One region of the Mycobacterium basiliense genome, then DNA from elsewhere that is predicted to be linked to it. Evidence: riboswitches for the same ligand, from Rfam matches in the RefSeq annotation. Region 1 holds a riboswitch; the other holds the start of a gene.

Region 1 (4,422 bases):
CCGCGCTCACCGAGGGCATCACCTGGGGCTGGGAGAGCTACCCCGAATACCTCGACGCGATCGGCAACCGGAAGTTCGCGATCGACGTAGGCAGCCAGATCGCCCACGGCGCCGTCCGCGCCTACACGATGGGTGACCGCGGCGCCCGAAACGAGCCGGCAACGCCGGACGATATCGCGGCCATGGGCAGGTTGGTCACCGAAGGTATCGAAGCCGGCGCGCTCGGATTCTCGACGTCGCGCACGCTGGCCCACCGCGCCATGGACGGTGAGCCGGTGCCCGGAACGTTTGCGGCCGAAGACGAGCTGTTCGGGCTAGGCCGTGCGATGGCGGCCGGCGGGCAGGCAGTCTTCGAGCTCGCCCCGCAAGGCGCCGCCGGGGAGGACATCGTCGGGCCTAAGAAGGAACTCGACTGGATGCGGCGGTTGGGCGCCGAGATCGACCGACCCGTGTCGTTCGCGCTGATCCAGGTCGACGCCGACCCGAACCTGTGGCGCGAGCAGCTGGCCCTCTCCGCGGACGCGCACGCGGCCGGCAGTCGACTGCACCCGCAGATCGCCGCGCGCCCGTTCGGGATGATGATCGGCTTCCAAGGCCACCATGCTTTTGGCCATCGGCCCACGTACCGCCGGCTCAAGGCCGAATGCAGCCGCGACGAGCTCGCGCAGCGCCTGGCCGATCCCGCGGTCAAAGCCGCGATCCTGGCCGAGGAGGATCTGCCTATCGACCCCACGGTGCTGTTCGACGGCATGTCCGCGTTCGTGCAGTACTCCCTGGGACGTCTTTATGCACTCGGCGATCCACCCGACTATGAGCCGACGCCTGACCGGACCGTCGCGGCGATCGCCGCCGCCCAGGGTGAGGACCCGTTGGCGACGCTGTACGACCTCATGCTCGAAGCGAACGCCAGCGCCATGCTGATGCTGCCGCTGTTTAACTACGCGGACGGCAACTGCGACGCGATCCGCGAAATGATGCTGCACCCTACGGGCGTGCTGGGGCTCTCGGACGGCGGGGCACACTGCGGCATGATCTGCGACGCCTCTTACCCCACTTTCTTGTTGACGCACTGGGCTCGCGACCGGCGGCGCGGCAGGAAATTGCCGCTGGAATACGTGATCCGCAAGCAGGCCCGCGATACGGCGCACCTGTTCGGCCTCACCGACCGCGGCACCATCGAGCGGGGAAAGAAGGCCGATATCAACGTCATCGACATGGCGGCGCTGCGACTGCATCCTGCGGCGATGGCCTACGACCTGCCCGCCGGTGGCCATCGGATCTTGCAGGGCGCAAGCGGATACACGGCCACGATCGTCAGCGGTGCGGTGACCCGGCGCAACGGCGTCGACACCGGGGCCCGTCCCGGCCGGCTGGTCCGCGGAGCGCGTTAAGAGACCATCCGATGAGCATGACCACCGGCGATACGGCCCGGACCCGCGATCAGGACGCGATCGCATTCGCCCAACTAGAGATCGAACGAATGTGGCCAAGGTTGTGGCAGCTTGCCTGCATGGTCGACCATGTCGCAGAACCCGGCGACCATTTTGAATACCGCTGTGGCCCATACAGTTCACTGATCATACGAGGCGAGGACGGCGTGCTGCGCGCTTTTCAGAATGCCTGTCGTCATCGCGGCAACTCGCTGTGCGTGGGCTCCGGTTCGGGGCTGCGTGAGTTGAAGTGCGGCTACCACGGCTGGACCTGGGACCTGGCCGGCACGCTCAAGCGAGTGCCCAACCGCAAGCGTTTCGGCTCGCTGAGGCTGTCCAACTTCCCGCTGGCGCCGGCCAGGGTCGACACCTGGGAGGGATTGGTCTTCGTCAATCTCGACATCAACGCGATCCCACTGATCGAATACCTGGACTCGACACCCGACGATATTGCCTGGTGCCATCTGAGCGACTTTCGCTGCTACGCCACCCTGACCGTCGAAATCGAAGCCAACAGGACATCCGGGTGCTCCCCGGGATCCAGCGTGGCTTGCGTCAGCCCGGCTTCACCCACCTGACGCTCTCCGGTGAAGAGCGGCGGGTGATCAACATGCACCGCAACCTGGAGCGCTACCTCGATCTACCCGAATCTGCGCGCATGAGCGGCGGAGACGCGTAACCGTCGGCGCCGCACGGCCTTGTGCGATAGATCACAGCAGCCCATCGGATCAGGCGGCGCATTCTCCGGGCTGTTCCCTTCGAGCGAATTTCGTCTTGCGAAGATATTGTGCGCGTGCATCTTTGACATCTACCCGGCCCACGTTCCTGCGCGCCAAGCCGCGAAATTGCTCGGGCCATCTTCGTTGCGCTGCGAAAATTGGGGAGTGACAAGCCAGCTGGTCACTGTGTATCTTCACTTCGCGTTACAAATAAATAGCCATTGACGCGATGCGGGAGAAACCTCGATGTCGAGGCGCCGTAGGAGCAATCTCCTCCCCGGGAATCTCTCAGGCCCCAGTACCGCACCGCCGAGGCAACTCTGGAGACAAGGATCGGTCGTAACGGCCGTGCCTTACCGAAGGTGTACGGGCGTCGCCGTCGCGCGAGGCCACAGACTCTCAGGTTTCAGGACAGAGCGGGGAGGGAGCAACCAGCCCGGTGCGCCCGGGCCCACTGGAACCGGAGTTGCCCCTTGTCCGAAATGCATGATCAGCCTTCTTGCGGCGCCACCGCGGCGTCGAGTTTTGTTCCGCGCCATATCGGCCCCGATCCCGTCGCGACCGCACACATGCTCGATGCCGTCGGGTACGCGAGCCTTGACGAATTGACCGATGCCGCCGTGCCGGCTCAGATCCGCAACTCCGCACCGATGGCGTTGCCCGCGGCGCGGACCGAGCAACAGGTGCTCACCGATCTGGCTGCGATCGCTGGCCGCAATACGGTCCGGGTGTCGATGATCGGCCAAGGCTACTCGCCGTGTGTTACTCCGGAAGTGCTGCGCCGCAATCTCCTCGAATCGCCGGCCTGGTACACCGCCTACACGCCCTACCAGCCGGAGATATCCCAGGGTCGCCTGGAAGCGCTACTGACCTTCCAAACCGTGATCGAAGACCTCACCGGGTTGCCGTTGGCCGGCGCCTCGTTGCTGGACGAGGCCACCGCGGTGGTCGAGGCGATGCTGCTGATGCGTCGGTCCAACAACAACCCGTCGGCGCGTCTCTTGGTCGACGACGACTGCTTTCCCCAGACACTTTCGGTACTGCGGACCCGCGCGGCGGCGGTGGATATCGAGATCGAACTTGTCGACGTCTCCGCGCCTTTGCCCGACGGCGACTTTTTCGGCATCGTACTGCAATCACCCGGGGCCAGTGGCGCCGTGCGCGATCTGAGCGCGCTGATCACCGCCGCGAAAGCCCGTAGCGCCATGTCCACTGTTGCGACCGATCTGCTTTCGCTGACCCTATTGACCCCGCCCGGTGAACTCGGCGCCGACATTGCAGTCGGTTCGGCGCAACGGTTTGGCGTTCCGCTGTTCTTCGGCGGGCCGCACGCTGGGTATCTGGCCGTGCGCAGCGGCTTGGAACGCGCGCTGCCGGGCCGCCTGGTAGGGGTATCCAAGGACGTCGACGGCGCGGCCGCATATCGGCTTGCCCTGCAGACTCGCGAACAGCATATCCGCCGTGACAAGGCCACCAGCAACATCTGCACCGCCCAGGCCCTACTGGCCAACGTCGCCGCGATGTACGCCGTCTACCACGGCCCGGAGGGATTGCGGGACATCGCGTCTCGAGTGCACGCGCACGCAGTTTCGGTTGCGGCCAGCCTGCGCCACGGCGGCCACACCGTAGTACACGACCAGTTCTTCGACACGGTGTTGGTCAAGACTCCCCAGCGCGCCGGCGAATTGGTTGCGCGCGCGAAAACCCTCGGGGTAAATCTGCGACTGGCCGACGCCGATCACGTTGGGATCAGCTGCGATGAGACCACCACCGCCGAGATCACCACATTGGTAGTCAAGGCTTTTGGTGTCGAACGGGTCGTGCCGGGCCGGTCGGGCCTCCGTTCCGGGCTGACCCGAACGACGCCCTACCTGCAGCACCGGGTGTTCCACGAACACCGTTCCGAGACAGCGATGATGCGGTTCTTGCGCAGGCTGTCCGATCGTGACCTGGCCTTGGACCGCAGCATGATTCCGCTGGGGTCGTGCACCATGAAGCTCAATTCCGCAGTGGAGATGGCACCCATCAGCTGGCCCAACTTCGCCAACATCCACCCACACGCGCCCGCCGAGCAAACCGGCGGCTATCGGGAACTGATCACCGGTCTGGAACGCTGGTTGGCCGAGATCACCGGCTATGACCGAGTATCGCTGCAGCCCAATGCGGGCTCCCAAGGTGAGCTCGCCGGCCTGCTGGCCATCCGCGCCTACCACGCCAGCCGTGGTGAGCAGCAGAGGCGGGTGTGTCTGATCCCGCAGTCGGCGCACGGCACC
Region 2 (4,422 bases), 2.7 Mb from region 1:
ATCGCTCGCCGGTAGCGGCACTGGGACAGCAGGATCCGACGCCAGTGCTGACCCGGCGTCGGTATCGCCCACCCGCATTCGGCTCAGCCGAGAAGACCTGCTGGAACGCTCCGGAGTCGACGATGAGCTACTGACCGCTCTGGTAAAGGCGGGGGTGATCACCACCGGACCGGGCGGTTTCTTCGACGAACACGCCGTGGTAATCCTGCAATGTGCTCGGGCGCTGGCCGACTACGGCGTGGAGCCCCGGCACCTGCGTGCCTTCCGGTCGGCAGCAGACCGTCAGTCCGACCTCATCGCCCAGATCGCCGGCCCGCTCGTCAAGGCCGACAAAACCGGCGCGCGTGACCGGGCCGACGACTTGGCGCGTGAGGTCGCCGCGCTCGCCATAACTTTGCACACCTCGTTGATCAAGTCGGCAGTACGCGACGTATTGCACCGCTGAGGATTAGACTTTCTCCAATCGCTTGGTGTCGACGACTTCGGCGGCTATGCCAGCACCGTGTCGTCGCTCCAAGCGACGGTCTGACACGGCGGCATGTGCGGAGGGCGGACACAGATGGGCGAAGTACGTGTTGTCGGCATTCGCGTCGAGCAACCGCAGAACCAGCCGGTGCTGTTACTGCGCGAGGCCAACGGCGACCGGTATCTGCCAATCTGGATCGGACAGTCCGAGGCCGCAGCCATTGCGTTGGAGCAACAGGGCGTCGAGCCGCCCCGACCGTTGACGCATGATCTGATCAGGGATGTCATTGCCGCGCTCGGGCATTCACTGAAAGAAGTGCGCATCGTCGACCTTCAGGAAGGCACCTTCTACGCCGATCTGATCTTCGACCGCAACGTCAAGGTTTCGGCTCGTCCCTCCGACTCGGTGGCGATCGCGCTGCGCGTCGGGGTTCCCATCTACGTCGAGGAAGCGGTGCTGGCCCAGGCCGGTCTGCTGATTCCGGACGAGGGCGACGAAGACACCGGCAGCGCTGTCCGCGAGGACGAGGTGGAGAAGTTCAAAGAGTTCCTCGACAGCGTGTCACCCGACGATTTCAAGGCCACCTAGGCTTCGCACGGGTGCATCCCCGGCGCGGGGCCCCACCGGCATGTCGTCGGGGCCACCAACGTTACGGACAGGTCTCATCTCGCAGAATGCGACCTCGACACGCCTGCCGGATAGCGCCCGCGACGCCACCCACCGGCCATACTTTGATGGCGACTTGATGACCAACTGGCGGACCGATTTGGTCCAACAGCGTATGCTCTCAAGCACTCGGGCCTGAGCAAACGTGGTTGCAGCGGCAGCCATTGACGCAGCTAGTGACAAGAGCGCGATCGGCGAGAGGAAGCACCGTGAGCGAGCAGCCACGTCAAGAACAGCTGGATCTGGCGAGCCACGCAACCAACACAACCAACGGCGAGCCGGCGAACGCGCCGGTGCAGCCGGGGCTGTTCCCCGATGATTCGGTGCCCGACGAGCTGGTGGGCTACCGCGGGCCGAGCGCCTGTCAGATCGCCGGCATCACCTACCGTCAACTCGACTACTGGGCACGCACCTCGCTGGTTGTTCCGTCGATCCGCAGTGCGGCAGGTTCCGGAAGCCAACGGCTCTACTCGTTCAAGGACATTTTGGTTCTCAAGATCGTCAAGCGATTGCTTGACACCGGCATCTCGCTGCACAACATTCGGGTTGCCGTCGACCACTTGCGTCAACGCGGTGTGCAGGACCTGGCCAACATCACCTTGTTCTCCGACGGCACGACGGTGTACGAGTGCACATCGGCAGAGGAAGTCGTCGATCTGCTCCAGGGTGGTCAGGGCGTATTCGGTATCGCCGTCTCGGGCGCGATGCGTGAGCTGACCGGCGTCATCGCGGACTTCCACGGTGAACGCGCTGACGGCGGCGAATCGATCGCCGCACCGGAAGACGAACTGGCATCGCGGCGCAAGCATCGCGACCGCAAGATCGGCTGAACGCGCGCGGCCCACGGCGGGCCGAGTAAACTGGACGCCGCATCACCCCGCGCGGGAGAGTGCTGTAGCCGCCAGCTACAGACGCCGAAGGAGCAAGACCTCTCCGCCAACCTCTCAGGCACCCGGGACCGCGCGAGATCATGATGCCTCTGGAAAGCGGTGGTGACCGGCAGCGGTCCTCACCCGCCGATGGGGAAAGGTGCCGGCTAGCTCCCGGCGCCGAATCTCTCAGGCGCCTGACGTACGGGTAGAGACAGAGGGAGAGGGTCCCTAGTCCTTCTGCCTTGTAGGGCCTCTAGCAGGCCACTTGGTGCCCAGTCAGGAGTTCACCGTGTCCGATAATTCCACGTTCGCAGACCGCCACATAGGCTTGGACCCCCAGGCTGTCGCGACGATGCTTGCGGTCATCGGCGTCGATACTCTCGACGACCTGGCCGCCAAGGCGGTGCCGAAGGGCATCCTGGACAAACTCGCCGACGCCGGCACCGCACCGGGCCTGGACCGACTCCCGCCGGCCGCTAGCGAGGCGGAGGCGTTGGCCGAGCTGCGTGCGCTGGCCAACGCCAACACGGTGGCCGTGTCGATGATCGGGCAGGGCTACTACGACACCATCACCCCACCGGTTCTGCTGCGGAACATCCTGGAAAACCCCGCCTGGTACACGGCGTATACGCCCTACCAGCCCGAAATCAGTCAGGGTCGGTTGGAAGCCTTACTGAATTTCCAAACCATGGTGACCGATCTCACCGGCCTAGAGATCGCGAACGCATCGATGCTCGACGAAGGCACCGCCGCAGCTGAGGCCATGACCCTGATGCAGCGCGCAACCCGCGGCCCGGCAAAGCGGCTGGCCGTTGACGTCGACGTGTTTGAGCAAACCGCGGTGGTGTTGGCCACCCGCGCGAAGCCGTTGGGTATCGAGATCGTCACCGCCGATCTGCGGGATGGGCTGCCCGAGGGTGAATTTTTCGGCGTCATCGCCCAGCTGCCCGGAGCCAGCGGCCGGCTCACCGACTGGACCCAGCTGGTGGAGCAGGCCCACGACCGCGGCGCGCTGGTGGCCATCGGCGCCGACCTGTTGGCCCTGACCCTGGTTGCGCCGCCGGGGGAGATTGGCGCCGATGTCGCATTCGGTACCACCCAGCGTTTCGGTGTCCCAATGGGTTTCGGCGGCCCGCACGCCGGCTATCTGTCCGTGCACGCCAAGCACGCCCGTCAGCTACCCGGACGACTGGTCGGTGTGTCGGTCGACAGCGACGGCAATTCGGCCTACCGGCTAGCGCTGCAGACCCGTGAGCAACATATCCGTCGGGACAAGGCAACCAGCAATATTTGCACCGCCCAGGTGCTGCTTGCGGTAATGGCCGCAATGTATGCCAGCTATCACGGCGCCGATGGGCTGGTCGGCATTGCACGACGAGTGCATGGTCATGCCGAGACCATCGCCGGCGCGCTGGGCGACGCGGTGGTGCATGACAGGTTTTTCGATACCGTGCTGGCGCGGGTGCCGGGGCGTGCCGACGAGGTGTTGGCGGCGGCCAAGGCCAGTGGCGTCAACGTGTGGCGAGTCGATGCCGACCATGTGTCGGTGGCCTGCGACGAGGTCACCACCGACACCCAGGTGGCCATTGTGCTGGATGCCTTCGGGGTGTCGGCCGCCGCACCGGCCAGCGCCGACATCGCCACGCGCACTTCGGAGTTCTTGACCCATCCTGCGTTCACCCAGTACCGCACCGAGACATCGATGATGCGGTACCTGCGCGCGCTGGCGGACAAAGATATTGCGTTGGACCGCAGCATGATTCCGCTCGGTTCGTGCACCATGAAGCTCAACGCCGCTACCGAGATGGAGTCAATCACCTGGCCGGAATTCGGACGCCAGCATCCGTTCGCGCCGGCATCGGATACGCCGGGGCTGCGGCGGCTCATCGCCGACCTGGAAAGCTGGTTGACGGCCATTACCGGCTACGACGCGGTCTCGCTGCAGCCCAACGCGGGTTCGCAGGGCGAATACGCCGGGCTGTTGGCGATTCACGAGTACCACGCCAGCAGGGGAGAGCCGCAACGCGACATCTGCCTGATCCCGTCCAGCGCGCACGGCACCAACGCGGCTTCGGCCGCGCTGGCCGGGATGCGGGTGGTCGTGGTGGGTTGTCATGACAACGGCGACGTCGATCTCCATGATCTGCGCGCCAAGATCAGCGACCACGCCGATCGGCTGTCGGCGTTGATGATCACCTACCCGTCCACGCACGGCGTGTACGAGCACGACATCGCCGAGATCTGCGCGGCCGTGCACGATGCCGGCGGCCAGGTGTACGTGGACGGCGCCAACCTCAACGCGCTGGTCGGCCTGGCCCGGCCCGGCAAGTTCGGCGGCGATGTGAGTCACCTGAACCTGCACAAGACCTTCTGCATCCCACACGGCGGCGGCGGTCCGGGAGTGGGGCCGGTGGCGGT

What was found. Region 1 has a riboswitch for glycine ahead of gcvP (aminomethyl-transferring glycine dehydrogenase). Riboswitches for the same ligand answer to the same signal wherever they lie in the genome.
Region 2: it holds a riboswitch for glycine, as region 1 does, so the genes downstream of both, gcvP (aminomethyl-transferring glycine dehydrogenase) here and gcvP (aminomethyl-transferring glycine dehydrogenase) in region 1, are expected to answer to the same signal.

Annotation. Positions count from the first base shown of each region.
Region 1 is NZ_LR130759.1:136,510-140,931, reverse strand. Features, by position in the region: gene MB901379_RS00705 (N-acyl-D-amino-acid deacylase family protein) at 1-1,391, shown strand, start outside; partial or broken gene MB901379_RS00700 (aromatic ring-hydroxylating oxygenase subunit alpha) at 1,403-1,945, shown strand; glycine riboswitch at 2,372-2,463, shown strand; gene gcvP (aminomethyl-transferring glycine dehydrogenase) at 2,632-4,422, shown strand, end outside.
Region 2 is NZ_LR130759.1:2,836,121-2,840,542, forward strand. Features, by position in the region: gene ftsR (transcriptional regulator FtsR) at 1-445, shown strand, start outside; gene MB901379_RS12060 (bifunctional nuclease family protein) at 560-1,054, shown strand; gene MB901379_RS12065 (MerR family transcriptional regulator) at 1,342-1,962, shown strand; glycine riboswitch at 2,005-2,103, shown strand; glycine riboswitch at 2,104-2,229, shown strand; gene gcvP (aminomethyl-transferring glycine dehydrogenase) at 2,294-4,422, shown strand, end outside.